Regions from separate parts of the Bradyrhizobium sp. SPXBL-04 genome, predicted to be linked through region 1. Evidence: riboswitches for the same ligand, from Rfam matches in the RefSeq annotation. Region 1 holds a riboswitch; the other holds the start of a gene.
The links. Region 1 has a riboswitch for S-adenosylmethionine ahead of ACNJX8_RS39320 (O-succinylhomoserine sulfhydrylase). Riboswitches for the same ligand answer to the same signal wherever they lie in the genome.
Positions count from the first base shown of each region.

Region 2: linked by a shared signal. The riboswitch ahead of metX (homoserine O-acetyltransferase MetX) and the one ahead of ACNJX8_RS39320 (O-succinylhomoserine sulfhydrylase) in region 1 are both predicted to bind S-adenosylmethionine.

Region 1 is NZ_CP182472.1:8,254,230-8,262,689, reverse strand. Features, by position in the region: gene ACNJX8_RS39345 (Hsp33 family molecular chaperone) at 1-326, shown strand, start outside; gene apaG (Co2+/Mg2+ efflux protein ApaG) at 620-1,012, opposite strand; gene ACNJX8_RS39335 (OpgC domain-containing protein) at 1,209-2,465, shown strand; gene ACNJX8_RS39330 (SGNH/GDSL hydrolase family protein) at 2,465-3,244, shown strand; gene ACNJX8_RS39325 (SGNH/GDSL hydrolase family protein) at 3,257-4,249, shown strand; gene ACNJX8_RS39320 (O-succinylhomoserine sulfhydrylase) at 4,378-5,565, opposite strand; SAM riboswitch at 5,639-5,718, opposite strand; gene ACNJX8_RS39315 (2'-deoxycytidine 5'-triphosphate deaminase) at 5,828-6,934, shown strand; gene ACNJX8_RS39310 (PAS domain-containing protein) at 7,050-7,463, shown strand; gene ACNJX8_RS39305 (hypothetical protein) at 7,568-8,460, shown strand, end outside.
Region 2 is NZ_CP182472.1:943,553-952,012, reverse strand. Features, by position in the region: gene ACNJX8_RS04445 (MOSC domain-containing protein) at 1-499, shown strand, start outside; gene ACNJX8_RS04440 (TIGR02594 family protein) at 622-1,278, opposite strand; gene ACNJX8_RS04435 (alpha/beta fold hydrolase) at 1,494-2,354, shown strand; gene metW (methionine biosynthesis protein MetW) at 2,463-3,125, opposite strand; gene metX (homoserine O-acetyltransferase MetX) at 3,127-4,329, opposite strand; SAM riboswitch at 4,421-4,500, opposite strand; gene ACNJX8_RS04420 (chorismate mutase) at 4,683-5,531, shown strand; gene hisC (histidinol-phosphate transaminase) at 5,568-6,665, shown strand; gene ACNJX8_RS04410 (prephenate/arogenate dehydrogenase family protein) at 6,662-7,597, shown strand; gene ACNJX8_RS04405 (DUF2125 domain-containing protein) at 7,726-8,460, opposite strand, start outside.

The DNA.
Region 1 (8,460 bases):
TGCACAGCGTCGCGGAAGACGACGCCTGGGTCGAGGCGCGCTCGTTGATCGAGACCGTCGAGGACGTCGAGCTGATCGATCCCGAGCTGTCCGGTGAGCGGCTGCTGTTCCGCCTGTTTCACGAGCGCGGCGTGCGCGTGTTCAATCCACAGGTCCTGAAGGCACAATGCTCCTGCTCGCGCGATGCGGTGGCGTCCATGCTGAAGAGCTTCTCGTCCGACGATCGCGCCGCGATGGTCAAGGACGACAAGGTCGTCGTGACCTGCGAGTTCTGCTCGTCGGTCTACCAGTTCACGCCGCACGAGGCGGGCGTGGAGAACGCGTAGGCCCCATTTCCCGTCATTGCGAGCGCAGCGAAGCAATCCAGACATGCATCCGCGGTGTCAGTCTGGATTGCTTCGTCGCAAGGGCTCCTCGCAATGACGAGTTTGGGGCACGCTCGCCCGTCATTCTCGCTGTCATCGCCCGGCCTGAACACCTGACCGGGCGATCCAGTACTCCGAGACGGCGCTGATTGAACCGAGAGGCCGCGGCGTACTCGCCGGAGCCTGTCATCGGGCTCGCCGAAAGCGAGACCCGGTGGCGGGGCATGACAGCGGTGGGCGTCGCCGCACCGCCCCTAATTCAACACCCGCTTGTAGTCCGGGCTGTCCAGCGAAAACGTCGGCACGTCGATCTCGAAGCGCTCGCCGCTTTCGCTGACCATCTGGTAGCGGCCGGTCATGAAGCCGGAGGCGGTCGTGAGCGGCACGCCGGAGGTATATTCGAAGCGCTCGCCGGGAGCCAGGATCGGCTGCTCGCCGACGACGCCCTCGCCCTTCACCTCCTGCTGGCGGCCGGAGGCATCGGTGATGATCCAGTGCCGCGTCTTCAGCTGCACGGTCTCGTCGCCGGAATTGGTGATGACGATGGTGTAGGACCAGAAATAGCGGGAGCGGTCGGCCGACGACTGCTCCGGAACAAAGTTCGGCTCGACGGTCACTTCGATCTGGCGGGTCACGGCGCGGTACATGATGCCATCATACCGAAATCCGCCCGGGGAACCAAACCCTGGAGGCGGCTTTGGCGACATCGTCCCGCCAGAATTCGCGGGGAAGGACTCCCCCAAGGGAAGACACCCTTATGTGATCTGGCCGCTTTGCGAGACGACGGCCGGACCGGTAAACTCAATTGAACGTCGCGATTTGCGGAAGGGTTTTTGGCCCCCGATGACCATTGCCGACCAAGTGACGGGATCGACGATCGCGGGAACCGCGGATGCCAAACCCGCAGGCATCACGCCGCGGGCCGCCGCGCCGGCCATCACGCTGCCGGCCATCGGCGAGCGCGAGCTCCGGCTCGATCTGTTCCGCGGGCTGGCGCTGTGGCTGATCTTCATCGACCATCTGCCAACCAGCCTGCTGACTTGGTTCACTATCCGCAATTACGGCTTCAGCGACGCCACCGAGATCTTCATCTTCATCTCCGGCTACACCGCCGCCTTCGTCTACGGGCGGGCGATGCTGGAGAACGGCGTCGTCATCGCCACCGCGCGCATCCTGCGGCGCGTCTGGCAGATCTACGTCGCCCACGTCTTCTTGTTCACGATCTTCCTCGCCGAGATTTCCTATGTGGCGACCAGCTTCGAAAACCCGCTCTACACCGAAGAGATGGGCATCATGGATTTCCTCAAGCAGCCCGACGTCACCATCGTGCAGGCGTTGCTGCTGCGCTTCCGGCCCGTCAACATGGACGTGCTGCCGCTCTACATCGTGCTGATGCTGGCGCTGCCGTTGATCCTGTGGTCGATGAAGTGGAAGCCCGACGTCACGCTCGGCCTCTCGGTCGTGCTCTACGCGGTGACCTGGGAATACGACCTCTACTTTTCGGCCTATCCGAACGGCTTCTGGGCGTTCAATCCGCTGGCCTGGCAATTGCTTTTCGTCTTCGGTGCATGGTGTGCGCTCGGAGGTGCGCGACGCATGTCGCGCATTCTGGCCTCACCGGTGACGATGTGGATTGCGATCGCCTATCTGGTCGCAGCGTTCTACGTGACGCTGACCTGGTACGTGCCGCAGCTCGGTCACCTCATGCCGAAGCGCATCGAACAGTGGATGTATCCGATCGACAAGACCGATCTCGACGTGCTGCGCTTCACCCATTTCCTGGCGCTGGCCGCGCTCACCGTGCGCTTCCTGCCGCGGACCTGGCCGGGTTTGAAATCGCGCTGGCTGCGGCCGCTGATCCTGTGTGGGCAGCATTCCCTCGAGATCTTCTGTCTCGGCGTCTTCCTGGCCTTCGCCGGCCATTTCATCCTGGCCGAGGTCTCCGGCGGCGCAGCCATGCATGCGTTGATTAGTCTCTCCGGAATCCTGATCATGTGGGGGGTGGCCTGGGTCATTTCGTGGTACAAGAGCGTGGCTGACAAGAGCGGTGCGAAAACCAAAAACGCCGTCGGCAACGCCGATCTGGCGGGAGGGGGCTGATGAAGGCGAAGGTTCTCCTGAGCCTGATCCTGCTATGCGGTGGTCTCGCCGCGCCCATGGCGCGCGCGGGCGATGCTGCGTCTGCTGCTCCGGCCGCGCCCGCGGCCTGCGAATTGCCGCCCTATCTGCTCACCAGCGAAAGCCGGCTTCCCAAGGTCGCCGACGCCGTCAAGGCCGGCAAGCCGCTCGAGATTCTGGTCATCGGCAGCCGCTCGACCACGATTCCTTCCTCGGAGAGCAGCTCATATCCGGCGCGCATGGAGGTGAGCCTCAAGGACAAGCTGCCGCCCTCGGAAGCGGTGCACGTCTCCGTAGAAATACAGAGCAAGAGGACGGCACAGGAGACCGCCGCCACCTTCGTTAAGCTGATGGAAGCAAAAACGCCTACTTTGGTCATCTGGCAGACCGGGACCGTGGATGCTATCCGATCCATCGATCCCGACGAATTTCGCAGCGCAGTAACCGAAGGGGTTACTGCGTTGCAAAAGACAGGGGCTGACGTCGTCTTGATGAATTTGCAGTACAGCCCGCGTACCGAAACCATGATCGCGGCGCAGCCTTTTCTCGATAACATGCGCGTGGTGGCGCAGGAGCACGACATCCCGCTGTTCGACCGTTTCGCGATCATGCGACAGTGGAATGATCAGGGCCAGTTCGACCTGTTCAACCCGTCCCGCGGGCCTGAGCTCGCGAAACAGGTTCATGATTGCCTTGGCCGGGCGTTGGCACAATTCGTGATCGACGCTGCCCATCTGGAGCCGGCCCAGCAGCAAAATTGAGGTCTAGCGTTAATGAGTTCTCTCCGCCCTTTTTGTCTGACGTCATGGCTGGCTGCGCCCGCAGCAGCAATGCTGCTGGTGCTGGCACCCGCTTCGCAGCTGCGCGCGCAGACGCAAGCCGCACAGGCGACGCCCGCGCCCGCGCAGCCGGCTGATCCCGCTTCCGCACCGCCCTCCCAGACCACCGTCGCCGCGACGTCCCCCGATCAGCGCGGCATCGCCGCGCGCGCCATCGACAAGGTGAAGGAGGTCGCAAAGTCCGCCGGCGACATCTTCAGCCGCGTGCCCTGCCTGCCGCCGAAGGGCGGCTCGAAGGCGATGGGCACGCTGCCGCATGTCGCAAGCAAGCTCGTCGCCGGCCAGCCCGTCGTCATCGTCGCGTTCGGCTCGTCGTCGACCGCAGGATTCGGTGCGAGTTCGCCGGAGTTCAATTATCCGAACCGCCTCGCCGCACAGCTGCGCCGGCATTATCCGACTGCCGACATCACCGTCGTCAATGCCGGCGTTGGTGGCGAGGATGCGCCCGAGATGATGAAGCGCCTTCAGACGCAGGTGATCGACGTGCATCCGGATATGGTGATCTGGCAGGTCGGCACCAACGCCGTGCTGCGCAACCTCGATCCCGGCGAGACCGCAAAGATGGTCGAGGACGGCATCTCCCGCATCCAGGCTGCGGGCGGCGCCGACATCGTGCTGGTCGATCCGCAATATTCGCCGGCGGTCAACCAGCGCGCCGAGAGCGCCGGCAAGATGGTGAAGCTGCTCGGCAAGGTCGCCGAGCTCCGTCACGTCGGCATCTTCCCGCGCTTCGAGGTGATGCGCGAGTGGCACGAGAAGCAGGCGATCCCGGTCGAGGGCTTCGTCATCGCCGACGGCCTGCACATGAACGATTGGGGCTATGCCTGCTTCGCCCAGCTCCTCGGCGACGACATCATCCACTCCGTCGGCCAGATCAAGCTCGGTGTGAACGTGCCGGCCGACGTGCGCGCATATCGGCCGATGTAACATCGGTGCCGTAGGGTGGGCAAAGGCGCGCTCTTCGCGCGCCGTGCCCACCATCTATCGGCAGTGTGATCGTGAATGGTGGGCACGCTTCGCTTTGCCCACCCTACGAGTCCGAGCCTTTGGCTCGCTCACGCCTTCTCCAGCGCCGCGGTGAGATCCTCGATCAGATCGTCCGCATGCTCGAGCCCGGCGGAGAAGCGGATGAAGCCCTCGCTGATGCCAAGCGCGGCGCGGTCTTCCGGCTTCAAACGCTGATGCGTCGTGGTCGCCGGATGCGTGACGAGACTCTTGGCATCGCCGAGATTGTTGGAGATCTTCGCCAGCTTCAATGCATTGAGCACGCGGAACGCGGCCTGCTTGCCGCCCTTGACCTCGAAGCCGATCAGCGTCGAGCCGCCGCGCATCTGCTTCTTCACCAGGGCTGCCTGCGGATGATCGGCGCGACCGGGATAGACCAGCCGCGAGATCTTCGGATGGCTCGCCAACGCCCCGGCAATGCGCGCCGCGGTGTCGGTCTGCGCGCGCACGCGCACGCCCAAGGTCTCAAGGCCCTTGAGCAGGACCCAGGCGTTGAACGGCGAGATCGACGGACCGGTCTGGCGCATGAAATTGTGGATGTGCTCGGCGATGAAGGCTTCCGAGGACAGGATGATGCCGCCCAGACACCGGCCCTGGCCGTCGATGTGCTTGGTCGCGGAATAGACCACGACGTCGGCCCCTAACGCGAGCGGGCTCTGCCAGATCGGCGTTGCGAACACGTTGTCGACCACGAGCCGCGCGCCGCCCTTGTGCGCGATCTCGGCAATGCCGGGGATGTCGAGCACATCCAACGTCGGGTTGGTCGGACTCTCCAGGAAGAACGTCTTGGTGTTGGGCTTGAGCGCCCGCTGCCACTGGTCGAGATCGAGCCCGTCGACCAGCGTGGTCTCGATGCCGTAGCGCGGCAGCAAATCCTGCACCACATAGAGACATGAGCCGAACAGAGCCCGCGAAGCCACCACATGGTCGCCCGCCTTCAGCGGCGCCAGGATCGCGGTCGTCACCGCGGCCATGCCGGTTGCCGCCGAGCGGGCCGCCTCGGCGCCTTCGAGCTCGATCATGCGGCGCTCGAACATCGCGATGGTCGGGTTGGAGTAGCGCGAATAGATGAAGCCGGGGTCCTCGCCCTTGAACCGCGCCTCGCACTCCTCGGCGCTGTTGTAGACGTACCCTTGCGTCAGGAACAGCGCCTCCGACGTCTCGCCATATTGCGAGCGCAGGGTCCCGGAATGGACCAGGCGGGTTTCGGGACGGTAGGTGGCAGGCGACTTCGACATAGGACCCTCCGACATGACCGTCGAGCGAGAACGGTCACAAAAAAACCGGCCTGGATATCTCCACGGGCCGGGATCACAGAGGTCCCCGGCCTGTTTAGCGACTTATTTAACGTGGCTGCAAGCCGGCCGGCTCAAATCACCACGGGATAAGTGATGCTCATATTCCGCAATGCCCTTTCCGTCAAGGCGTCCATCGGATAGCCGTAAAAGGCTAGTATTTCCCGTATATCGGGATGAGTTGCCCCTTGCTGAGGATCCCCGGTTGACGTTCACGGTCGCTGCCGACGCCAATGGTATCCTGCCCGACCGCATGATCGCGGCGATGGCGGAGGCGGGGCTCATCCTGCCCGCCTACGACTTCGTCGAAAGCCAGATCCAGCCGGCGAGCCTCGATTTGCGCCTCGGCGACATCGCCTATCGCGTCCGCGCCAGCTTCCTGCCCGGTCCCGGCGCCACCGTCGCCGAGCGCATCGACGAATTGAAGCTGCACGAGTTCAGCCTGGCTGACGGCGCGGTGCTCGAGACCAATTGCGTCTACATCGTGCCGCTGCTGGAAAGCCTCGCGCTGCCGCCGGAGATCGTCGCGGCCGCGAACCCCAAGAGCTCGACCGGCCGGCTCGACGTCTTCACCCGCGTGATCGCCGACGGTACCCGCCGCTTCGACATGATCGGCGCCGGCTATCACGGCCCGCTCTATGCCGAGATCAGCCCGAAGACGTTTCCGGTGCTGGTGCGCGAGGGCTCACGCCTGTCGCAGGTGCGCTTCCGCACCGGCGACGCCATCCTCAATGCCGACGAGCTCGATGCGCTGCATGCCACCGAGCGCCTGGTCGACATCGACGATGCCGATCTCTCCGGCGGCGTCGCCGTCTCCGTCGACCTGTCGGGTGAGAAAGCGAACGGCTTCGTCGGTTACCGCGCCAAGCGCCACACCGGCGTCGTCGACGTCGATCGCCGCTCCGGCTATGCAGTGGAAGATTTTTGGGAGCCGATCTCGGCCCGTCCCGACGGCAGCCTGATCCTCGATCCCGGCGAGTTCTACATCCTCGCCTCCAAGGAAGCTGTGCAGGTCCCGCCCGACTACGCCGCCGAGATGGTGCCATTCGATCCCCTGGTCGGCGAATTCCGCGTGCACTATGCCGGATTTTTCGATCCCGGTTTCGGCTATGCCGGTGCCGGCGGGCAAGGCGCGCGCGCCGTGCTGGAGGTGCGCTCGCGCGAAGTGCCGTTCATTCTCGAACACGGCCAGATCGTCGGCCGCCTCGTCTACGAGAAGATGCTGGCGCGCCCCGACGCCATGTACGGCCAGCGTATTGGCTCCAACTACCAGGCGCAGGGCCTCAAACTATCGAAGCATTTTCGGGTGTAGCCCGATCCTGTAGCCCGGATGGAGCGCAAGCGTAATCCGGGAGTTCTCTCGCTTGTGGCACCAATCCCGGATTACGCTGCGCTCCATCCGGGCTACATTCCGGCGAGGTGGCGAGATGACCGATCAATCCGAACTCGACGCAAACATCATCGAAGACGTCGCGGACGCGCTGATCTATTCGGATCGCTCCGGCACGATCACGCGTTGGAATCGGGCATCGACCGCCCTGTTCGGCTTCTCCGCCGGGGAAGCGCTGGGTCAAAATCTCGATCTGATCATTCCAGAGCATCTGCGCGCCGCGCATTGGAAAGGCTTCGAGGCGGCGCTTGCCAGCGGCACGATGAAGCTTGCAGGGCGTCCGACGCTGACACGCGCGCTGCACAAGAGCGGGCGCAAGCTCTACATCGAGATGACCTTCGCGCTGGTGCGCGATGCCGCTGGAGCGGTGCAGGGATCGGTGGCGATGGCGCGCGACGTGACGGAACGCGTCGAGCGCGAGCGCGCTGCCAAGGCCGCGCAAAATTCGTGATGCGGAATTGACGGGCTGCCGTGCAGGGCGGTCTGCATGCGCGTCATGTTGCCTGACACCGGGCGCAGTGACACACTCGATCGAAACAACGATCGGGAGCGAACATGACCGCCGCATCAGACACGGCGCAGGAAGCCCAATGGAAACGCTGGCGCGCGGTCGCGGATCTCTATCACGCCTACTTCACGGGCCTGATCCTCACCGTTGTCACGCGGCGCGGCACGGCGGATGCCGCAGAATTCGTCTTCCGGGTGTTCCGCCGCCAGCAGCAGGAGCGCTTCCTGCCGGGCCTGGAAAAGCTCGGCCTGCGTCATCTGCCGCCGGCGGTGGCTGCTGCGCAATATCACTATCTCTCCAACTGGATCGGCGGCGTGCATGTCGAATACATGTATGAGAGCGACCGCAAAGCCTGGATCCGCTATCCGCCGCCGCGCTGGATCTGGAAGGGCACCGCGATCTGCGGCGTGCCCGGCGAGGTCAGCCGCGCGATGCTGCGCGGCTGGCACGCCAACAACGGCGTCGCGCTCGGCGATCTCCGCTTAGGCTTCGTCTGCACCAAGCAGAGCGTCGATGGCCAGGACGGTCTCGAAGGCTATTACCATCAATACGACCACCCACTCGAGCTCGACCAGCGCCTGGCGTTCGCGCGGCATCTGGAGGCCCCTACGTTCGATGCGAAGACCGCGCCGGCTTTGCCGGTTGCGAGCTGGCCGAAACCGCGGCTGGAAAAAGCCTATCGTAACTACGCGATGGAATATGTCCGCACCGCCGCGCCGGTGATGGTGCAGCTGTTCGGTCCGGAAGATGCCGGCTATCTGCTGCACCTCACCGGCAAGCTGATCGGCATGCAGTATTTCGACGAGATCGCGGCGGCGTTGGCGATGAGCCGCGGCGGTGCGCGCGAATTCGCATCGTTCCTGAACGCGCTGTTCGCCGCGCAGGACGATGTGTCCGAAACGGTGCAATCAGAAGGCGCGTTCGAAACAAGCCAGCAGAG
Region 2 (8,460 bases), 1.3 Mb from region 1:
CAGCGGCGATCTCGAGACCGCTGCCGGCCGCGCCGCCATCGAGAGCTATTTCAACGAGAACTTTCAGCCGGAGCTGAAGGGACCGCCGAAGGTCCTGTCCGGCCGCGACCACAGCTTTTCCGACGTCGCCCGCAAGGTCGTATCCATCATCAATCTCGACAGCGTCCGCGCCATCGAGACCATGCTGGGCGGCGCCGCAGTCCACCCCCTGCGCTTCCGCGCCAATCTCTACCTGAAGGGCTGGCCGGCCTGGTCGGAGCTCGACCTCGTCGGTCAGACGCTTGCGATCGGTGACGCCCGGCTGAAGGTGGTCAAGCGCATCGTCCGCTGCCCGGCCACCAATGTCGACCCCATCACCGCAAAGCGCGATCTCGAAATCCCGCCCACGCTCTCGCGCAATCTCGGCCACATGGACTGCGGCATCTATGCCGAGGTGATCGAAGGTGGCGAGATCGGCGTCGGCGATGCGGTCGCGGTGGAAGAGCCGAGATCGGTGTGACGAGGCACCGCTGCCGTAGGGTGGGCAAAGCGAAGCGTGCCCACCGTTCCTGCTAGCGAACGCTGACGCACCGCCGGTGGGCACGGCGCTCTTGCGCCTTTGCCCACCCTACGGCTCCGTCGTTAATTCGGCATCACATACGCATAGATCCGACCGCGCGAGACCGGCGCCTCGCGGACGCGGTTGCCGTCGTTGCCGGAGATCATGATCGGATTTCCCTTTGCATCGACGCCGGTGATGATGCCGACATGGCCGCCCCGGCCGCCGCGCGACATCACCGCGATGGCGCCGACCTGCGGACCGGAGACGCGCGTGCCGTAGCGCGCGAACGAGCTCGCCATGTCGGAGCCGGTGCCCTGATGCCCGGTGTGCTGCAGCACCATGTTCATGAAACGCGCGCACCACAGGCTGCCGCGTCCGGTCGGATTGCCGCCGAGATAGCGGCGCGCCTCGGACACGAGGCCCGATCCGCCGCCGAAGCCGCCGTTGCTCATCGCGTTGTTGGCCATGCCGCCGCTATTGGCGTTCGGATCATAGCTCGCCTGGGTGTTGGCGAATCCACTCGCCTGCAACTGCGCTGCGCTGCGCTCGAAGCGCGAGCTGCGTGCATGGTGGCGGTAGTGATGATGTCTGGCCTGATGCACGTAAACGTGCCGCTCTGCGCTATGACGATGATGCGGCCGCGCTGAGGCCGGAGAAACGAGCACGGCGACCGCCGCGAAGAAAAGCGCCAGCGCGACAACACAACGCGACAGGCGATACGCAAACAACTCAAACATTCTTCATCCTTGATTAACACCCCCACTTCCCATCGGCCCGTGCGGCGGCCGACATCCGAAAGGCCGTTAAGCCGTCCCATGTGGCGAGAAAAAGACGCCGCGTCGGCGAATAGCTGCGATGATTTTGCGTCAATACTCATCTGACGCTGCCGCATTGCGGACAACAGCATTAACTGCGATCCTCCAAATGCGGCTTGAACAGAGGGAAACGGTTAATGCCCCACGCCACGACCAGGGACGACGTCCGCATCTATTTCGAGGAGGCGGGCCAGGGATCGCCGATCATTTTTCTGCACGAGTTTGCGGCTGACTACACCAATTGGGAGCCGCAGATGCGCTACTTCTCGCGCGGTCATCGCTGCATCACTTACTCTGCGCGCGGCTACACACCCTCGGACGTGCCCGATGGCGAGGTCTATACCTACACACATTTCTACACCGATGCGCTCGCGGTGCTCGATCATCTCGGGATCGAGCACGCGCATCTCGTCGGCCTGTCGATGGGTGCCTACTCGTCGCTCCAGATCGGGCTCAACGCGCCGCAGCGCGCATTGTCGATGACGCTGGCCGGTGTCGGCTCCGGCTCCGAAATCGAGAATCTCGATGCCTGGCGCAAGCAGTGCCGCGCCAATGCCGAGCAGTTCGAGACATTAGGGTCTGCGGAAGTCGCAAAGGTCACGCGCGAGGCGCCGAGCCGGATTCCCTTCCTGGTGAAGGATCCGCGCGGCCACGCCGATTTCTACGCCGCGCTGGCACGGCACGATGCCAGCGGCTCGGCGCGCACGATGCGCGGCTTCCAGGGCGGCCGTCCCTCGATCTACACGATGACGGACGCGATCAAGCGCGCCTCAACGCCGGCGCTGATCATCTGCGGCGACGAGGACGACCCGTGCGTCGGCCCGAGCCTGTTCTTGAAGAAGCACCTTCCGGCGGCCGGGCTCGCGATGTTTCCGAAGTCGGGCCACGTGCTCAATCTCGAAGAACCCGCGCTATTCAACGAGAGCGTGGAGCGGTTCGTCACGCTGGTGGAAGCGGGCCGCTGGCCGGTACGCGATGCGAGGTCGGTGGCGCACTAGAACGAAGGCTTGGCCACACACGCCGTCATTGCGAGCGCAGCGAAGCAATCCAGAATCCCTCCGCGGAAAGACTCTGGATTGCTTCGCTGCGCTCGCAATGACGAAAAGCTACTTTCCCTGCCCGCGGCTCAGCAAGAACACGCCCTGCTCGCCGAACATGTTCCACACCCACCACGGCAGGTTCAGCGGCACCGGGCGGCCGTAGAGATCGAGCGCGACCGAACGCTCCATCTTGACGTTGATCTTGTCGCAGAGCTCGACGAAATCCTTGATGGTGCAGAAGTGGATGTTGGCGGTGTCGTACCAGGTCGCCGGCAGATTCTCGGTGCGCGGCATGTGGCCGCCGATCAGGAGCTGGAGCCGCATCTTCCAGAAGCCGAAATTCGGGAACGAGACGATGGCGCGGCGGCCGATGCGCAGCAGGTTCTCCAGCACCACACGCGGCTGCCGCGTCGCTTGCAGCGTCTGCGACAGGATCACGTAATCGAAGGCATCGTCGGGATAGTTGACGAGGTCGGTGTCGGCGTCACCCTGCACCACCGCAAGCCCCTTGGCGACGCAGCGATTGACGCCCTCGCGCGACAGCTCGATGCCACGGCCGTCGATGCCGCGCGTTTCCAGCAGCTGGAGCAGATCGCCCTCGCCGCAGCCGACGTCGAGCACCTTCGAGCCCGGCTTGACCATCTCGGCCACGAGCAGATGGTCGGCACGAAACTGACCGGACGGCCCGGCCGCAACGCCGTTCAACGGCAGCACTTCCTGTACGGACATTCTAGCCACCTTTGCCGTCGAGACCGCGTGCCTTGCCTGCCGATTGCAGGAAGGCACGCGAGATGTCGAAGAATTCGGGCACGTCGAGCAGGAAGGCGTCGTGACCGCGATCGGTCTCGATCTCGGCGAACGACACCCGAGCACTCGACGCATTCAGCGCGTGCACCAGGGCGCGCGATTCCGAGGTCGGAAACAGCCAGTCGCTGGTGAAGGAGACCACGCAGAAGCGGGTCTTGATGCCCGCAAACGCCTTCGCCAGCACGCCACCATGATCGGCGGCGATGTCGAAATAATCCATCGCGCGTGTCAGATACAGATACGAGTTGGCGTCGAAGCGCTCGACAAAGGACGAGCCCTGGTAGCGCAGATAGGACTCGACCTGGAAGTCGGCATCGAACGAGAAGGTCGGCAGCTCACGGTCCTGCATGCGGCGGCCGAACTTGCGATGCAGCGCGGCGTCGGAGAGATAGGTGATGTGCGCCGCCATGCGCGCCACCGCGAGCCCGCGATGCGGATGGATGCCGCGGTCGGCATATCCGCCATTGTGCCAGTCGGGATCGGCCATCACGGCCTGGCGGCCGAGCTCGTGGAACGCGATGTTCTGCGCCGAGTGCCGCGTCGAGCAAGCAATCGCCAGTGCGGAGTACACGCGAGCAGGATAGGCCGCGGTCCATTGCAGCACCTGCATGCCACCCATCGACCCGCCGACGACCGCGAACAGCGTGTCGATGCCGAGCCGGTCGATCAGCATCGCCTGCGCGCGCACCATGTCGGGAATGGTGATGACGGGGAAATCGAGGCCCCAGACCTTGCCCGTGGCGGGATTGATCGACGCCGGCCCGGTCGAGCCCATGCAGCCGCCGATCACGTTGGAGCAGATGATGAAGTAGTGCTTGGGATCAATGGGTCGACCGGGGCCGACCAGCGTCTCCCACCAGCCGGGCTTGCCGGTGACGGGATGCACATTGGCGACATGCTGGTCGCCGGTCAGCGCATGGCAGATCAGAACGGCGTTGGAGCGATCGGCGTTCAATTCGCCATAGGTCTGGTAGGCGATCTGGAACGGCGACAGATCGATGCCGCAATCGAGCCGCAGCGGCTGATCGGCGCCGAAACGCATAACCTGCGAACTCGGATGATCGACCTCGTGTGACCGATCATCGGTGCTGATCGCAGGACTCGGTATCGACTTGACGCTACCCATTTTGACCATCGACCTCGTTTGCGATCGGACTTCAGACCGCAGTGACATCAGGCCATGAAAAACCCGGCCTGAACGATAAGTTCGGCCGGGATCAGAAGCGTCCCCGGCCTGTTTAGCGAGTTTTTTAACGTGGCTGCAAGCCGGCCGGCTCAAATGACCACGGAACAGGCAAAAACTACCGTCTGGGGCGGTTTTCGTCAAGTCGCGGCCCGGGTCAACCGGATTTGCCTCCGAGCGGTCGATCGAAAAGGCCGTCATTTCTCTTTGCTTTCGCTGCCTATCCTGCCTAATCAGGATAGACCGCAGCTGACCGCTTTTGCGGATCGGCACCTCTCAACAGCCCTTTGTCAGTCATGTCCCAACGTCCGCCCGCGCCACCATCGCTTCAGGAATTGCGCAAGGAGATCGACGCGATCGACGAGGGCATGCATCGCCTCCTGATGCAGCGCGGCGACATCATCGACCGCCTGATCCAGGTGAAGCAGACCCAGGAAGTCGGCTCGGCGTTCCGCCCCGCGCGCGAGGCTTCCATGATGCGCGAGATCGTGCAGCGGCATCGCGGCATCCTGCCGCTCGACACGGTCGAGAGCATCTGGCGCGTCATCATCTCGACCTTCACCTATGTGCAGGCGCCGTTCTCCGTGCATGCCGACATCTCGGTGAGCGAGCCGGCGATGCGCGATTCCGCGCGCTTTCATTTCGGCTTCACCGTGCCTTACGTCGCGCATTTCAGCGCGCAGGCGGCGGTCGAGGCGGTGGCGAAATCCAAGGGCGATCTGGCGCTGGTCTCGGCGACCTCGAGCCGCACACCGTGGTGGCTGGAGCTGGAAGCCGACGGCGCGCCCAAGATCATCGCGCGGATGCCGTTCGTCGAGCGCGCCGACCATCCGGCCGCACTGCCGGTGTTCGCGATCTCGCGCGTCGCCGACAGCGCCCTGGTGACGGAGGTCGAGACCTTCAGCGTGCGCGTCTCCGGGTGGAACGCCGAGGTCGCGCGCGCGCTGTCGCCGCTTGCCGAGATCGTGGCAGTGCCCGATACCGCCTTCGACGGCGCGGCATTGCTGGTCTCGGTCACGAGCGCGACCAGCATCGACAAAATCAAGGCTGCCCTGATCGAGGCGGGGGCCTCGGTGCGCTCCACGGCCCTCGTCGGCAGCCACGCAACGCGCTATACGGTGCCCCCGACCGGGCCAAAATCGTAGATCGCGAACCGCCTGAAGCCACTTTCGGAGTTGAAGATGTCCCGCCCCGTGCCGAATCCCGGCATTCTCGACATTGCGCCCTACACGCCCGGCAAGAGCCCGGTGGCGGAGCCGGGCCGCAAGGTGTTCAAGCTCTCGGCCAACGAGACGCCGTTCGGGCCCTCGCCCAAGGCAATCGAGGCGTTCAAGCACGTGGCCGAACATCTGGAAGACTATCCGGAAGGCACCTCGCGCGTGCTGCGCGAGGCGATCGGCCGCAGCTTCGGGCTTGACCCCAACCGCATCATCTGCGGCGCCGGGTCGGACGAGATCCTCAATCTGCTCGCGCACACCTATCTCAGCCAGGGCGACGAGGCGATCTCCACCACGCACGGCTTCCTGGTCTACCCGATCGCGACCATGGCGAATGGGGCCAAGAATATCGTTGCGCCCGAGACGAACTTCACTGCCGACGTCGATGCCATTCTCAAGGCGGTCACGCCGCGCACAAAGCTGGTCTGGCTCGCCAATCCCAACAACCCGACCGGCACCTATCTGCCGTTCGACGAGGTCAAGCGCCTGCGCGCCGGCCTGCCGTCGCACGTGTTGCTGGTGCTGGATGCCGCCTATTGCGACTACGTCTCGCGCAACGATTACGAGATGGGGATCGAACTCGTCGCCACCACCGAGAACACTGTGGTGACGCACACCTTCTCCAAGATCCACGGTCTTGCGGCGCTGCGCATCGGCTGGATGTTCGGGCCCGAGCACATCATCGACGCGGTCAACCGCATCCGCGGTCCCTTCAACGTGTCGACGCCGGCAATGTATGCCGCAGTCGCCGCGATCGAGGATACCGCGCACCAGGCGATGTCGAAGCAGTTCACCGAGACCTGGCGCAATCGGCTGACAGAAGAGATCGGCAAGCTCGGGCTGAAGGTGACGCCGAGCGTCGCCAATTTCGTGCTGATCCACTTCCCTTCCGACAGGGGCAAGACCGCGGACGATGCCGACGCTTACCTCACCAAACGGGGCCTGGTGCTGCGCGCGCTGAAGAACTACGGCCTGTCGCATGCGCTGCGCATGACCATCGGTACCGAGGAGGCCAACCGCCTCGTGATCGAGGCCCTGCGCGACTTCATGGCCGGCAAATGAGTGCGCAGGCGCACTTCCAGCGCGTCGCGCTGATCGGCTTCGGCCTGATCGGCGGCTCGATCGCGCGTGCGGCGAAGCTCCAGGGCTTAGCTGGCGAGATCGTCACCACCGCGCGCTCGGAGAAGACGCGCGCGCGGGTCGCCGAGCTCGGCATCGTCGACCACGTCGTGGCGACCAATGTGGAAGCAGTGGAGGATGCCGATCTCGTCATCCTCTGCATTCCCGTCGGCGCCTGCGGCGAGGTGGCGCGAGAGATCGCCGCGCATCTCAAGCCGGGCGCGATCATCTCCGACGTCGGCTCGGTCAAGGGCGCGGTGGTCAGGGACATGGCCCCGCATCTGCCGCAGGGCGTGCATTTCGTGCCGGCGCACCCGGTCGCAGGCACCGAGCATTCGGGTCCGGATTCCGGCTTCGCCGAGCTCTTCATCAACCGCTGGTGCATCCTGACGCCGCCGGAAGGCGTCGATGCGGCTGCCACCGATCGCCTGCGGGCCTTCTGGGCGGCGATGGGCGCCAAGGTCGAGGTGATGACGCCGGATCATCATGATCTCGTGCTCGCGATCACCAGTCACCTGCCGCATCTGATCGCCTACACCATCGTCGGCACCGCCGACGAGCTGGCGCAGGTGACGGAATCCGAGGTGATCAAATTCTCCGCCGGCGGTTTTCGCGATTTCACCCGCATCGCGGCCTCCGATCCGACGATGTGGCGCGACGTCTTCCTTGCCAACAAGGAGGCCGTGCTGGAAATGCTCGGTACCTTCACCGAGGACCTCGCCAAGCTCACCCGCGCGATCCGCCGCGGCGACGGCGAAGCCCTGTTCGACCACTTCACCCGCACCCGCGCCATCCGCCGCGGCATCGTCGAGATCGGCCAGGATTCGGCCGCGCCGGATTTCGGCCGGCCCCATGCGGCGCTGAAGAAGCCGTAGCGAAACTGCTCATTCTTCGTCATTGCGAGCGTAGCGAAGCAATCCAGGATACCTCCGCGGAGACAGTCTGGATTGCTTCGCTGCGCTCGCAATGACGGTGTGGAGAGCTCTGGCGCAAATCACCGCCCTTAATACAGTGGCGGAATCTGGCCGACTTTGACCGGGCCGAGCAGCACGGCGCCGTCGACGAATTTCAGCGGGAAGCTTCTCGCCTTCTTGCCTTCCAGCGTGCTCTCGGTGCCGATCGAATTGATGCCGGCGGCAACGCCGGCATTGGCGTTCTGCTTGATGACCTTGCCGAGGCCCGGCACGGCGCGGTCGAGCGCGCCGAACAAATTGTTGAGGTCCTGCGACTTCACGCCCGGCGCGACGCGGTCGAGCGTTGCCTGCGGCACGCCCTCCTCCAGCATCTTCTCGATGCCGAGCGCCGGAATGACGCGCTCGAGGCCCGCCACCGTCATCTGCAATTCGCCGTCCAATCGGCCATTGGCCGAAAGGCCGAGCGTGCCGGCCGCAACCGCGATCATCTCGCCCTGCTGGATCCGCGACTGCACGATCTCGATATGGCCGCCGGCGGCCTGGATCTCACGGAAGCGCTGCGGCCAGGGTTTTGGCGTGAGATCGGTGAGGCCGGTGACCTTCGCGCGGGTGTCCGCCTCGAACGGCTCGGCGAGCAAGGGATGAACGCCCTGGATGCTGCCCTGCGCGACGTGGACCACCGTCTCGATCACCGGTTGATCGGATGGCGATCCGTCCGCGAGGCGGCCGTGCAGCTCGATCTGCTTGGCGCGCGCGAGCGGCACCTGGACGCTGCCGTCGAGGCGGTTGAGGCCGGGATCGTCGAACACGATGGAGGCGCGGTC